DNA from 4 places in the Streptomyces sp. NPDC104371 genome. Region 1 is predicted to be linked to each of the others. Evidence: riboswitches for the same ligand, from Rfam matches in the RefSeq annotation. Region 1 holds a riboswitch; each other region holds the start of a gene.
The links. A riboswitch is a leader RNA that binds a small molecule or an ion and turns the genes downstream of it on or off. The one in region 1 is predicted to bind cyclic di-AMP.
Positions count from the first base shown of each region.

Region 2: another riboswitch for cyclic di-AMP. It lies ahead of ACZ60T_RS30955 (transglycosylase SLT domain-containing protein); the one in region 1 lies ahead of ACZ60T_RS19330 (M23 family metallopeptidase).
Region 3: another riboswitch for cyclic di-AMP. It lies ahead of ACZ60T_RS10050 (C40 family peptidase); the one in region 1 lies ahead of ACZ60T_RS19330 (M23 family metallopeptidase).
Region 4: another riboswitch for cyclic di-AMP. It lies ahead of ACZ60T_RS29790 (transglycosylase family protein); the one in region 1 lies ahead of ACZ60T_RS19330 (M23 family metallopeptidase).

Region 1 is NZ_JBVJNF010000006.1:15,265-18,812, reverse strand. It holds gene ACZ60T_RS19340 (dihydrofolate reductase family protein) at 1-1,085, shown strand, start outside; tRNA gene ACZ60T_RS19335 (tRNA-Met) at 1,190-1,263, shown strand; cyclic di-AMP (ydaO/yuaA leader) riboswitch at 1,573-1,731, shown strand; gene ACZ60T_RS19330 (M23 family metallopeptidase) at 1,743-2,813, shown strand; gene ACZ60T_RS19325 (aldo/keto reductase) at 2,997-3,548, shown strand, end outside.
Region 2 is NZ_JBVJNF010000013.1:129,580-133,127, reverse strand. It holds gene ACZ60T_RS30960 (polyprenyl synthetase family protein) at 1-508, opposite strand, end outside; cyclic di-AMP (ydaO/yuaA leader) riboswitch at 1,165-1,331, shown strand; gene ACZ60T_RS30955 (transglycosylase SLT domain-containing protein) at 1,336-1,833, shown strand; gene ACZ60T_RS30950 (HAD family hydrolase) at 1,882-2,694, opposite strand; gene ACZ60T_RS30945 (FAD-dependent oxidoreductase) at 2,829-3,548, opposite strand, start outside.
Region 3 is NZ_JBVJNF010000002.1:935,935-939,482, forward strand. It holds gene pcrA (DNA helicase PcrA) at 1-1,738, opposite strand, end outside; cyclic di-AMP (ydaO/yuaA leader) riboswitch at 2,151-2,319, shown strand; gene ACZ60T_RS10050 (C40 family peptidase) at 2,328-3,503, shown strand.
Region 4 is NZ_JBVJNF010000012.1:102,109-105,656, forward strand. It holds gene eno (phosphopyruvate hydratase) at 1-933, opposite strand, end outside; gene ACZ60T_RS29790 (transglycosylase family protein) at 1,213-1,953, opposite strand; cyclic di-AMP (ydaO/yuaA leader) riboswitch at 1,959-2,126, opposite strand; gene ACZ60T_RS29795 (transglycosylase family protein) at 2,326-3,345, opposite strand; gene ACZ60T_RS29800 (cytochrome P450 family protein) at 3,536-3,548, opposite strand, start outside.

The DNA of each region.
Region 1 (3,548 bases):
GACCCGAGCGGCTTCTGCTGTCCGGGCCGGAGGACTTCGACCGGGTCGACGAGGTACGGGCGGACAGCGACGCGATCCTCGTCGGCGCGGGCACGCTGCGCAGCGACAACCCGCGCCTGCTGGTCGCCTCCGCCGAGCGGCGCGCGGCCCGGATCGCCGCCGGGCGCCCGGAACACCCGCTGAAGGTCACCGTCAGCGCGTCCGGCGACCTCGACCCCGCGGCCCGGTTCTGGCACACGGGCGGCGCGAAGATCGTCTATACGACGGACGAGGGCGCCCGGCGACTGCGGGAGGTGCTGCCGACGGACGTGGAGGTGACCTCGCTCGGCCCCGCCGTGGAGTGGGCGGCTGTGCTCGCGCACCTCGGGGACGTCAAGGGCGTACGGCGGTTGATGGTCGAGGGCGGCGGGCGCGTGCATACGCGGTTGCTCCAGCAGGGGCTCGCGGACGAGCTGCGGCTGGCGGTGGCGCCGCTGTTCGTGGGCGAGGCGGACGCGCCGCGGATGTTCGGGCCCGGGGCGTACCCGCCGGGCCGGATGCGGCTGCTGGAGACCCGGCCGGTCGGGGACGTCGTCCTGCTGCGGTACGTCCCCACGGCGCCCGGCACCGGGAGATCGGCCGCCGCCGCCGACCGGCGATGGCTGCGGACGGCCTGCGAACTGGCCGCGCAGTGCCCGCCCTCCCGTACGGCCTTCAGCGTCGGCGCGGTGATCGTCGCGGCCGACGGCACGGAGCTGGCGCGGGCGCACTCCCGGGAGGGCGGCGACCCCGTCGTCCACGCCGAGGAGGCGGCGCTGGCGAAGCTCGACCCGGCGGACCCCCGGCTGGCCACCGCCACGGTGTACAGCAGCCTGGAGCCGTGCACCCGCCGCGCCTCCCGGCCCGCGCCCTGCGCCCGGCTGATCCTCGACGCCGGGGTACGACGGGTGGTCACCGCATGGCGCGAGCCGGACACGTTCGTCGCGTCGGCCGACGGGAGCGGGGCGCTCACGGCCCAGGGGGTCGACGTGGTGCTCCTGCCGGAGTGCGAGCGGCGGGCGAAGGCCCCGAACGCCCATCTGCTCTCCCCGCCCGACCGCTCCTGACCTGGCCCCGGCGCTTCCCGGACCGGGTGAAACAGCAGGTGAGAGTGGGGAAGCGAGATCCGTGCACGAGGTACCCCGCGGATGACGTACACTTGAATCACCGACGCGGGGTGGAGCAGCTCGGTAGCTCGCTGGGCTCATAACCCAGAGGTCGCAGGTTCAAATCCTGTCCCCGCTACTGATCACCGAGGGCCGGAATCCGAAAGGGTTCCGGCCCTCGGTGCGTTCGCCCCCTCATACCCTCGCCTTGATCACTAGCAGTCACGTTGCGTAAGTGAACGGAATCGCTCCGCACAGCAACTGACGCCCCGTCAGGCTCATGAGACGGGTGACACGTGGTCAACTCGCCCTACTTCCACCGCTCATGAGGCGAAAGTCCTGGCCGATGGGATCGATGATCCGGCCGAGCAACTTGGAATACGGCCCTCGCGTCTATTAACGTTCGATAACGCAGCGCGGTCGTCCCAGCCGTCACCCGAGGCGGCTCCGTGCGCGTGTGCCGAATCCCGTAAGGGAACCGGGGAACCACCACTTTGGGGTGAATCGGGCGGATGCCGCCGTGGCAGCACGGCAGGCACAGAACCCGTAGGAGACCTTCCTGCTCCGAACCCGTCAGCTAACCCGGTAGGCGAGACGGAAGGAAAGGAGTGCGCCCGCGTGGCGTCCAACCGGTCTGCCCAGAACACGTCGTTCGCCCCCGAGGACACCCAGCCGTACGGCTTCGCGGCCCGCGACGACGAGGGCCCCTGGGAAGAGTGGAGTCCTTCGGAGGAGTCCGTCCGTCCCGTCCGCGGCAGGCACCGCGTCGGCAAGCAGCGCGGCGGCGGCCTCGCGCGCAGCTCCACCGTTCTCGGCGTCGGCGTCATAGCCGCCGTCGGCGCGGGCGGCATGGCCACCGCGCAGACCGGCAAGCCGCCGGTGTCGATCTCCCTGCCGGACATGCCCTCGTCCCTGCCCGACATCTCCTCGGTCACGGACTCCGCCAAGTCGCTCATCGGCCAGGACGACGACACCCCCGAGGCCGCCGCCACCCCCCTCAGCGACGTCGGCCTGACCAGCGCCGCCTCGGGCAGCGCGGACGCGGGCGAGGCGCTGCGCGCCCGGATCATGCAGCAGGCCGAGTCCCAGCAGGACCAGGTCGACCAGGCCGCCGCGCGTGCCGAGCAGGAGGCCGCCGCGAAGCAGGCCGCCGAGGCCGCGACCAAGGCGCAGGACGAAGCGAAGGCCAAGGCCGCCGCCGAGAAGAAGAAGGCCGAGGAGGCCAAGAAGAAGGCGGAGGAAGAGGCCCGCAAGAAGGCCGAGGAGGAGCGCCTGGCCAAGCTGGCCAAGCAGTACTCCCTGCCCACCTCCTCGTACACGCTGACCTCCCACTTCGGCGACGCCGGCAGCATGTGGTCCTCCGGCCACCACACCGGCCTCGACTTCGCCGCCCCCACGGGCACGCTCCTCAAGGCGATCCACACGGGCACCGTCACCGAGGCCGGCTGGGCCGGGGCGTACGGCTACCGCACGGTCCTCACCCTCGAGGACGGCACCGAGCTGTGGTACTGCCACCAGTCCTCGATCAGCGTCAGCGTCGGGCAGAAGGTCAGCACCGGCGATGTCATCGGGCGCGTGGGCGCGACCGGCAACGTCACCGGTCCGCATCTGCACCTCGAGGTCCACACGGGCGGCGGCGACGCGATCGACCCGCTGGCGTGGCTGCAGAACAAGGGCATCAACCCCTGAGCACCGGGCCCCGCGCCCGCACGCCCGCCCACCTCTGATCCCCGGCGGTCCTGACGGCTACCCCCCGACGTCAGGGCTGCCGGTCACGCGTTCCCGCACCGACACCGCGCCCGCCCGCCGCGTTTACGGGAACTTTGCCCCACACCGGAAGTGATCACTCCGAAGCGGGCGTTGACTACGGTCATGACTTCTCTTCGCAAGCTCGGCTCCTCCGACCTCGAGGTCTTCCCGCTCTCGCTCGGCGGCAACGTCTTCGGCTGGACCGCCGACGAGGCGCAGTCCTTCGCGGTGCTCGACGCGTACACCGCGGCGGGCGGCAACTTCATCGACACGGCCGACATGTACTCGGCCTGGGCCGACGGCAACCAGGGCGGCGAGTCCGAGACCGTCATCGGCGACTGGACGAAGGCGCGCGGCAACCGCTCCGATGTCGTCATCGCCACCAAGGTCGGCCGGCATCCCGAGCACATGGGGCTCGCCGCCGACACCATCAAGGCCGCGGCCGACGCGTCCCTGCGCCGCCTCGGCACCGACTACATCGACCTCTACTACACGCACTTCGACGAGCCGGAGACCCCGGTCGAGGAGATCATCGGCGCGCTCGACGACCTGGTGAAGGCGGGCAAGGTGCGCGCCATCGGCGCCTCCAACATCTCCGCCGCCCGCCTTCAGGAGTCCCTCGACTTCTCCGACCGGGAGGGCCTGGCGCGGTACGTGGCGCTCCAGCCGCAGTAC
Region 2 (3,548 bases), on a different contig from region 1:
CCACCGGGTCGCGGCCGTCCCGGGGGCCCGCGGTCTCCAGGATCTGGCCCGTGACCAGCCGCTCGAAGGCCTCGGCCTGGATACGGACCGCCTCCGGGCCGAGGTCGGCCAGGGTGTGCGACGCCCTGGCGAAGAGGAAGTCACCGGTGAGGACCGCGAGCGCGTTGCCCCAGCGGGTGTTGGCGCTGTCGACCCCGCGCCGCACCTCGGCCTCGTCCATCACGTCGTCGTGGTAGAGCGTGGCCAGGTGGGTCAGCTCCACGACCACGGCGGAGGGCACGATCCCGGGCGCGTACGGGTCACCGAACTGCGCCGCGAGCATCACGAGCAGCGGCCGGAACCGCTTCCCGCCCGCGCGCACCAGATGCTGCGCGGCCTCCGTGATGAACGGGACCTCGCTCTTGGTGGCGTCGAGCAGCCCTTCCTCGACAGCGGTCAGCCCGGCCTGGACATCGGCTTCCAGAGCCTGGTCCCGCATGCTCAGCCCGAACGGCCCGACGACGGTCACGTGGGGTCTCCTGTCTGCTGCCGGTCACACGGTGGGTCTCAAGAATGGTCACGTGGTCGATGACGCTGCCGGTCGACCGGCTCATGGAGCCTGTCGATCTGTCGCCGCCACACTCAAGTCAGCGTATCCGGTCACGTTTCGATCACCGCGAGCGCCCGCTCTTCCAGGCCGGGCGGTATCGGATCACGAACGGTGCGTCCATGATCAGGTTACCCAAACAGGTACATATCGGCACAAATGATGAGCGCCTCGCGAAGTCGGTGACGCCTTCGCGTGCCGTCTCCGCGTGTCCGGATTTCGTAGGTCACCTCTTGAGGACAAACAGGGCAAATCACCCTCTATCACCTCCCCCTGGACGCACAGAACGCTCCAATTTCGCCCGAATTAGCCCTATATATCCCTTAGTTACCGATGTGAGATCAAGATGCTGTAAGTGAAATAGGTCACGCGTCCGCCGGGTCAGGTGGTTCGAGCCAGTCGCCAAACTCCCGTTCGCGAACGGCAAGTTGATTCACGCTCAGCAAATTGGATCATTACCACCATTCCCCCATGTCAAGGTCATTTAGACCTGATCATGACGTTCGGCCTTGTTTCGGACATGCGCTTCCGCATACGTTCCCCTCACTCGAGCGGACGCCGAATCCTGCCACCGCCCGAGATCCCATCGACCCCATGCAGGCAGGAGCGGGGGACCCAGGTAAGTCGCCGGACCGGACATCGCGCCGGACCGGCTCGGGGTGAAGCCGTGCCTCGTACGAGGACACGGCCGGGCACCTCCCCGCCCGAACCCGACAGCTCACCTCGTAGGCGTAGGAGAGGAATACGACATGCCCGCTTTCGCCCTGCCCGCACGCCGTCGGGACCGTGGCTCCAAGGCCTCCCGTCTCACCCGCACTCTCGGTCTCGTGGGAGCCGGCGCCGCCGCTCTCGCCCTCCCCGTCGTGGGCGCCACCAGCGCCTTCGCCGCTCCCGAGCCCACCCAGACCGTGACCCTGAAGACCCAGGGCACGACCCTCGACAGCTGGATACGCCAGTCGCTGTCGATCATGTCCCAGCACAACATCCCGGGTTCGTACGACGGCATCTACCGCAACGTGATGCGTGAGTCCTCGGGCAACCCGAAGGCCATCAACCTCTGGGACTCCAACGCCCGCGCGGGCATCCCGTCCAAGGGCCTCCTCCAGGTCATCGACCCGACCTTCCGCACGTACCACGTGGCGGGCACGGCGTTCGACCCGTACGACCCGGTCGCGAACATCACCGCCGCGTGCAACTACGCCGCCGCGCGGTACGGCTCGATCGACAACGTCAACAGCGCGTACTGAGCCCCGCCGGGCCGACAAGGGCCCACCGGCCCCACCGGCCCCCTGGTCCTACCGGGCCGCGAAGAGTCTTTCGAGGACGACGGCGATGCCGTCGTCCTCGTTCGACGTGGTGATCTCGTCCGCGACCGCCTTGAGTTCCGGATGGGCGTTGGCCATGGCGACGCCGTGCGCCGCCCAGCGGAACATGGGGATGTCATTGGGCATGTCGCCGAAGGCGATGGTCGACGCCCGCGCGAGGCCGAGATACTCGGCCGCCAGCGCGAGCCCCGTCGCCTTGGTGACACCGCACGGCTGGAGTTCGACCGTGCCGGGCCCCGACATGGTGACCGTCGCGAGCGAGCCGACCGCCTCACGGGCCACCGCCGCCAACTCGTCGTCCGACAGGGCGTGATGGCGCAGCAGCACCTTGCTGATCGGCTCGCACCACAGATCGTCGCGCCGTTGGACCCGTACCGCGGGCAGCGTGGGGTGCGGCATCAGATAGCCGGGCTCGATGAGCGTGAGCCCGTCCACCCCGTCCTGGTCGACGGCCGCGCACACCTGCCCGACCTCGGCCTCGATCTTGCCGAGCGCGGTCTCGGCCAACTCCCGGTCCAGCGTGACGGAGAACAGCAGCCGGTCCGCGCCCGCGTCGTACACCTGCGCGCCCTGTCCGCACACCGCGAGCCCCCTGCTGCCGAGATCGTCCAGCAGGGGCCGGGTCCTCGGCGCCGGGCGCCCCGTCACCACGAGATGCTGCGCGCCGGCCGCCGTGGCCCGCTCCAGCACGGCCTTCGACCGGTCGGAGAGCGTGTCGTCACCCCGCAGCAGCGTGCCGTCCAGGTCTGTGGCGATAAGGGCGTATGCGAGGGGTGCGGCCATGATCAGAGAATACGGACGGAACCGCCGGGCGACTCGGCGCGAACCGGACGAGGTCCCGTTCTCCCGTACACACCGTGATCGACACGCTACGATGGTGGGTTCGGCAAGTCCCTCTCCGCAGCGGGGCGTTGACCTCAGCCGTGTGCTGCCGCCAGATGCCTGGCCAGCCGCGGCGAGGCGAACTCCGTACCGCAGACGAAGCGCATCACCGGGCCGTACGAGGCCGCCGCCGGAAGGCCCGTGAAATAGAGGCCGGGGACGGACGACACATAGCCCGCGCCGAGCTTCGGCGCGCCCCGGCTCACCGCCAGTTCCGTACGCAGTTCATGGCCGAGGAAGTCCATCGCGGCGATGTCCACGCGGTAGCCGGTCGCCGCGATCACATGGTCCGCGGTCAGCTCCTCCGTACGGCCCGCGTGCGTCCGCACCGTCAGCGCCGGTCCGCTGTCCGTCGCGGACGCGCTGACGATACGGGCGACCTCGCGCACCCGCACCGCGCCCTCGAAGCGGTCGCGCAGCCACCACGCGCCGAGCGGGCCGAGGACGCGGCGGACCAGGTAGTGGCGCGCCTGGGCGGGCAGATAGCGGTAGGGATGCGGGTAGTAGCTGAGGGCCCACAGCGACCAGGCGCGGCCGAACGGCGACTCGGGCCGCAGCTTGGGCTGGCGCCAGGGCGGGGCGCCGAAGGAGACCTGGCCCCGGCCGCGCGCGACCACGCGGACCCGCGCGCCCGCCTCGGCCGCCAGCGCCGCCGTCTCCAGAGCGGACTGGCCCGCGCCGACGACCAGCAGGTCCTTGCCGCGGAACCGGGTCAGCTCGTGGTGCTGGGAGCTGTGGGAGAGCGGGGCCGTCGG
Region 3 (3,548 bases), on a different contig from region 1:
TCGAGGCCTGCAACTCGGCCAGATACCCGGTGCGTTCGAGGACCGCCTCCAGGACCGTGGCCGGTCCGGCGTTCGACTCCACGATCGTCCGCAGGTCCTCCATCAGCGCGTTGAACCGCTTGACCGCGTTGGTCGAGCGGGCCGCCATCCCGTACGCCTCGTCGACCCGGCGCAGCGCCTGCGCGAAGCTGATCTTCTCCCGCTGGGCGAGGGCGTCGACCATCGCTTCGGCACGCTCGCCGATGCCCCGCTTCGGCACGTTCAGGATCCGCCGCAGCGGGACGGAGTCCTCCGGGTTCGCCAGCACCCGCAGGTAGGCCAGGACGTCCCGGACCTCCTTGCGCTCGTAGAAGCGGACGCCGCCGACGACCTTGTAGGGCAGGCCGACACGGATGAAGACCTCTTCGAAGACACGGGACTGGGCGTTCGTGCGGTAGAAGACGGCGACGTCGCCCGCCTTCGCCTCGCCCCGGTCGGTGAGACGGTCTATCTCGTCGGCGACGAACTGCGCCTCGTCGTGCTCGGTGTCGGCGACGTAGCCCGAGATCCGCGCGCCCATGCCCGCGTTGGTCCACAGGTTCTTGGGGCGGCGCGACTCGTTGCGCTCGATGACCGCGTTGGCGGCGCTCAGGATCGTCTGCGTGGAGCGGTAGTTCTGCTCCAGCAGGATCGTCGTCGCGTCCGCGTAGTCCTCCTCGAACTGGAGGATGTTGCGGATGGTCGCGCCGCGGAAGGCGTAGATCGACTGGTCGGCGTCGCCCACGACGCACAGTTCGGCCGGGGGCAGGTCGTACTCACCGGACGGCGCGCCTTCGGGCCGGTCACCGGCCGCGGGGCCGACCAGCTCGCGCACCAGGGCGTACTGGGCGTGGTTGGTGTCCTGGTACTCGTCGACCAGCACATGGCGGAAGCGGCGGCGGTAGTGCTCGGCCACGTCCGGGAAGGCGCGCAGCAGGTTGACCGTCGTCATGATCAGGTCGTCGAAGTCGAGGGCGTTCGCCTCGCGCAGCCGGGACTGGTAGAGCGCGTACGCCTGGGCGAGGGTCTTCTCGAAGCCGTCGGCCGCCTGGGCGGCGAAGTCCTCCTCGTCGATCAGCTCGTTCTTCAGGTTGGAGATCTTGGCGCTGAACGACTTGGGCGGGAACTGCTTGGGGTCGAGGTCCAGATCGCGGCACACCAGCGCCATCAGCCGCTTGCTGTCGGCCGCGTCGTAGATCGAGAACGAGGACGTGAAGCCGAGCTTCTTCGACTCGCGCCGCAGGATGCGGACGCACGCGCTGTGGAAGGTCATCACCCACATCGCGTGGGCCCGCGGGCCGACGAGCTGCTCGACGCGCTCCTTCATCTCGCCCGCGGCCTTGTTGGTGAACGTGATCGCGAGGATCTGGCCGGGGTGCACACTCCGCTCGGCCAGCAGATGGGCGATGCGGTGCGTGAGCACGCGGGTCTTGCCGGAGCCCGCGCCCGCGACGATGAGCAGCGGGGAGCCCGCGTGCGTCACGGCCGCGCGCTGGTTGCCGTTCAGCCCCTCCAGCAGCGCCGCCGGGTCGATGGGCGGGCGGGGCGCGCCGTCGCGGTAGTAGATGTCCCGGTCCGGCGGCATGTCGAACTTCCCCCCGAACAGATCGTCCGGGACCAGCTCCGGAGCGTGTTCGTCCTCGGGCGGCGGGGGCTCTTCCTCGGGGGCCGGAGTGGCCTTGAGGTCCGCCAGGAAGCTGTCGTCAAAGAGGCTGCTCATCGCTCTCCGAGTCTAGGCCGCCCCACCGACAACCGAGGGCCGCCCTGAGAAGTCCGCCCTCGGGATCGGAGCCGTTGCTCGGAAGCCGGGCCTCGGAATCGGAGCCGGTACCCGGAAGCCCGCCCTCGAGATCGAAGCCGGGCGCGCCTTCACCGCCGGGCCAGGCCTGGTCACGTTCCGCGCGCCCCCTCGGAGCGGCGCAAACGCGACGTACCAGCATCACCCGATGGATACCGAAGAAGTGCCGCAAGCCTCCATAAGCCCCCTCATAGTGACCGCACGGAGCGACTCCCATGATGAAGGTCACGAAAATGTATCGGGCATATCGCACATCAACCTTCACAGGCGCCACAGGAGTTGGCTAGCGTGCCGGGCGGGCCGCAGGACCCCCACCGGCGAACGTCGCCGGGCCACGCGGCCACCGCCGAGTCCGGTGCGCCCCAGGGCAGCCGGAGCCGGGGACCCACACCGACCTTGGGGTGAATCGGCCGACCGCCCCGCGGGGCACGGCTGTAGGGCACACCTTCCACATCTCCGCCCGAACCCGACAGCTAACTCGGTAGGCGGAGCACGGAAGGAGTCGCCCTCCATGGCCCCGCACCGCAAGCCGCGTCCCTCAGGCATACGCACCCCCGCCCTCGCGACGGCCGCTCTCGCCTCCGTGGCCCTGCTCTCCCAGACGGCGAACGCCGCGCCCGCCCCGCGCAAGCCGAGCATGGAGGAGGTGCAGAAGCAGGTCGACGAGCTGTACCGGCAGGCCGGGACGGCCACCGAGAAGTACAACGCGGCCAAGGAGAAGACGACCGAGCAGCGCAAGCACACGGACACGCTCCTCGACCAGGTCGCCCAGCGCACGCAGAAGCTCAACGAGGCGCGCGAGCAGCTCGGCTCGTTCGCCGCCGCGCAGTACCGCACCGGGAGCGCGTCCCCCGGCACCGCCACGTTCCTGCTGGCCGACTCGCCGCAGGCCTACTTCGACCAGACCCAGCTCGCGGACCGGCTGACCGGCCGCCAGAAGGTGGCGGTCGACCAGTACGTCACCGAGCAGGCCGCGACGATGAAGAAGCGGCGGGAGGCGACCAAGAGCCTTCAGACGCTCACCGAGGCGCAGAAGACGCTCAAGTCGTCCAAGACGGAGGTCCAGCAGAAGCTCTCCAGCGCGCGGAAGGTGCTGTCCCAGCTCACCGCGGAGGAGAAGGCGCGGCTCGCGGAGATCGAGAAGAAGAAGCAGGCGGAGGCCCAGCGCAAGGCGCAGGAGCTGGCCAAGCAGCAGGCGGCCCAGCGGGAGGAGGCCGAGAAGGCGGCCCAGGAGAAGCAGTCCTCGTCGGGCTCGTCCGGCTCCTCGGACTCCTCCGCCGGATCGGGCTCCACAGGCTCCGGCTCCACCGGCTCCGGCTCCTCCTCCACGACGAAGGCGGAGAAGGCCCTCTCGTTCGCCCGCTCCCAGATCGGGAAGCCGTACGTGTGGGGCGCGACCGGGCCCGACTCCTACGACTGCTCCGGGCTGACCCAGGCCTCCTGGAAGGCCGCCGGGGTCTCGCTGCCGCGGACGACCTGGGACCAGGTGAAGGTCGGCACGACGGTCTCGATCGCCAACGCCCAGCCCGGTGACCTGATCTTCTTCTACGACGACATCAGCCACGTCGGCCTCTACATCGGCGACGGCATGATGATCCACGCCCCGAAGCCGGGTGCGTACGTCCGCGAGGAGTCGGTCTACTACGACGGCACCTCGGCCATCCACAGCGTGGTCCGCCCGGCCTGATCCCCACCCGCTCCCGTACGGCACGTGCGCGTGGGGTTGATTTGG
Region 4 (3,548 bases), on a different contig from region 1:
GTCGTCACCGACGAGCTGGACCTTGTCACCGAGCTTGGCGGTGATGGTCTTCCAGCCCTCCCAGTCGTCCTCGAACAGCGGGTCCTCGATGGAGACCAGCGGGTACGCCTCGACCAGCTCGGCGTAGTACTCGGTCATCTCGGTGGCCGAGCGCTGCTTGCCCTCGAAGACGTAGGAGCCGTCCTTGTAGAACTCGGACGCGGCGACGTCGAGCGCGAGGGCGATCTGCTCGCCGGGGGTGTAGCCGGCCTCCTTGATCGCCTCGAGGATGAGGTCGAGGGCCTCGCGGTTGGAGCCGAGGTTCGGGGCGAAGCCGCCCTCGTCGCCGAGGCCGGTGGACAGACCCTTGTTCTTCAGCACCTTCTTGAGGGTGTGGTAGACCTCGGCGCCCCAGCGCAGGGCCTCGGAGAAGGACTCCGCGCCGATCGGGGCGATCATGAACTCCTGGATGTCCACGTTGGAGTCGGCGTGCGACCCGCCGTTCAGGATGTTCATCATCGGCACCGGCAGCAGGTGCGCGTTCGGGCCGCCGAGGTAGCGGAAGAGCGGGAGGTCGCTGGCCTCGGAGGCGGCGTGGGCGACGGCGAGGGAGACGCCGAGGATGGCGTTGGCGCCGAGGGAGCCCTTGTTGTCGGTGGCGTCCAGGTCGAACATCGCCTGGTCGATCAGGCGCTGCTCGGTGGCGTCGTAGCCGACCAGCTCCGGGCCGATCTGCTCGATGACGGCGAGGACGGCCTTCTCGACACCCTTGCCCTGGTAGCGGCCCGGGTCACCGTCGCGGAGCTCGATGGCCTCGAAGGCGCCGGTGGAGGCGCCGGACGGAACGGCGGCACGACCGGTGCTGCCGTCGTCGAGGCCGACCTCGACCTCGACCGTGGGGTTGCCTCGGGAGTCCAGGATTTCCCGGGCTACGACGACGTCGATGGACGGCACGTGCATCTCCTTCTGGGATGTGACGCTTTGGAGTGCGGGGCACTTTGTGGCTAGAGCCTATCCGCCTGCCGGACCCGGCCGACTGACCGACCGTCCCGCGAACAGGTTGACGCTCCATATTGTTTCAGGTCGGAACAAATGGCGGGGCGGGAACGGCAGAAGAACCCCGCTCCGGCGCGTGCGGGGGAACACGCGCCGGAGCGGGGAGCGGGGGTCTCCGGACGGCCTACGTCGAGGTGGCCGCCGGGAGAAGGGAGTTGCGGCCCGGCTGTCCGGCCGTCACTTCAGGTGGAGCTGCTGGCCCGGGTAGATGAGGTCGGCGTCCTCGACGATGTCCTTGTTCAGCTCGAACAGCTTCTGCCAGCCGCCGCGGATGTGCCGCTCGGCGGCGATGGAGCTGAGGGTGTCGCCCCGGACGACCTTGTACTCGCCGTCACCCTTCTTGACCTTCTTGCCGGTCGGGGTGGTCACGGTCTTCCGCGCCGCCGGGCGCTCGGTGGAACGGGAGGCCTTCTGCGCCTCGGCCGAACGGGAGACGGTGCCGCTCTGCGCGCTCTTGGGCGCGGCGGGGGCCGTGCTCTTGGGCGCGACAGGGGCCGTGCTCTTCGGCGCGACAGGGGCGGCGGGGGCCGCGCCACCGTTGTTCGGGGTGCTGGACAGGCCCTTGCCGCAGACCGGCCAGGCGCCCTTGCCCTGGCCCGCGAGGACCTTCTCGGCGACGGCTATCTGCTGCGCCTTGCTCGCCAGGTCGGCGCGCGCGGCGTAGGCGGTGCCGCCGTACGCGGCCCAGGTGGACGTGGCGAACTGGAGGCCGCCGAAGTAGCCGTTGCCGGTGTTGATGGACCAGTTGCCGCCGGACTCGCACTGGGCGACGGCGTCCCACTCGGCCGTGGTGGCGGCGGAGGCGTTGCCGGCCGCCATCAGCGGGGCGGCGACGGCGGCGCCGGTGACACCGGCGAGCGTGATGGCGCGGACGGCCTTGGACGGACGACGGTGCTTGCCCTTGCCGGAAGACAGCATGGTTCGAATCCCCTCACCGACGCCTGCGAGGTGAGCTGTCGGGTTCGGGCCGGTTGAGCTGCCCGGCCGCACCCCCCGAAGGGCGTACGGCTTCACCCCTAGCCGTCCCGGTCAACTCCCGGGCGCGGCACTTACCTTGGGTCCCCCGCTCCTGCCTACGGCGCTTGACGCGACGACTGTTCCCGGGCGGCCGCCGGCAGGATTCGGCGTGGCGACCGTCGGGGCCCGCTGTGGCGAGCGGCCTTGACCGTAAGCAGCCGATCGCCGGAATTTCAAAGACGATCAGGGCTTATGAGACTCATATCTCACTCTCGCCAAAGCGGACATTTGACATCGAAGTAGGGCGTGAACTGGCGTCAGAAACCGGACAGTTCAGTGCTTCTTCGCTGTGCGGCCGTCTTCCAGCGCGAGGCTCTGACCGGGGAGGATGAGGTCGGGGTCGGAGCCGATCGCCTTCTTGTTCACGTCGTACAGCCCGCTCCATCCGCCGTGCAGCTCAAGCGAGTCGGCGATGGCGGACAGCGTGTCGCCGGGACGGACGGTGTACGAGCCGTCCGTGGCGCCGTGCGGGGCAGGGGAGTCGGGCGAGGCGTGCCGCCCGAACCCGTCGCCGCCACGCCCGTTCGCGCCGTGTTCGTCGGCACTGCCGCCGCGGTGGCGCCCGCCGCCGGAGGTGCGGTGCGCGTCCTTGCCCGAAGTGGCGGTCTCCCGCGCCGACTTGCCGGGCTCGGCCTGCTTCGTCGCCTTCTCGGACGGCTCGCCGGACTCCTGTGCGCCGCTCGTCTCGGTGCCCTGCTCGGACGGAACGGTGGTCGGGTCCGAGGACGGGGACGACTCGGGGGAGGACTCGGACGTGGAGGGCGAAGGGGAGGAAGTAGACGGCAACGGGGTCGACTTGGGTGATCCGGGCATGTCGGGCAGACCGGGATCGTTCGCCGCGCCGAAGTCGGAGCCGGAGGTGTGGGGGGAGGACGACGGGTCGTTCGCGACGCCCGTGTCGACCTGGGTCTCACCGGAGTGCTTGGTCAGACCGGCGAGGGGCGCGCAGGACTGCCAGGCGGAGGTCCCCCGGTGGGAGAGGATCCGCTCGGCGACGGCTATCTGCTGCGAGCGGCTGGCCTGGTCCGCGCGGGGCGCGTAGTCGAGGCCGCCGTACTTCTCCCAGGCGGACTGCGTCAACTGCAGGCCGCCGTAGCGGCCGTTGCCGGTGTCCGCGCTCCAGGAGCCGCCGCTCTCGCACTCCGCGACCTGGTCCCAGGTGGTGGCACCGGCCGCGCTCGCACCGGTGGCACCGAGAAGCGGAATCGCGATCGCCGATCCGGTCACACCTGCCGCGACGAGGATCGCGGGGGCCTGGCGGCGGCGACGGTGACGGCCGTTCCCGGGAAGCATACGGTTGCCTTTCGCGCGACAGCAGAGACCACGCGGCAGCCGTGGCGCACCGCCGCGTTACTGCGCGAACGTAGCCGCACTCGAACGCTTGTCACAAGTTCATGCAGCGCGGATCACGTAAATGTCACAGACTTGTCGAAGAGCCAACTCACGCTTCCCGCCCGGGTGTTCGCGGCATTGCGGAGGGTCGTCAGCGGCCCTGT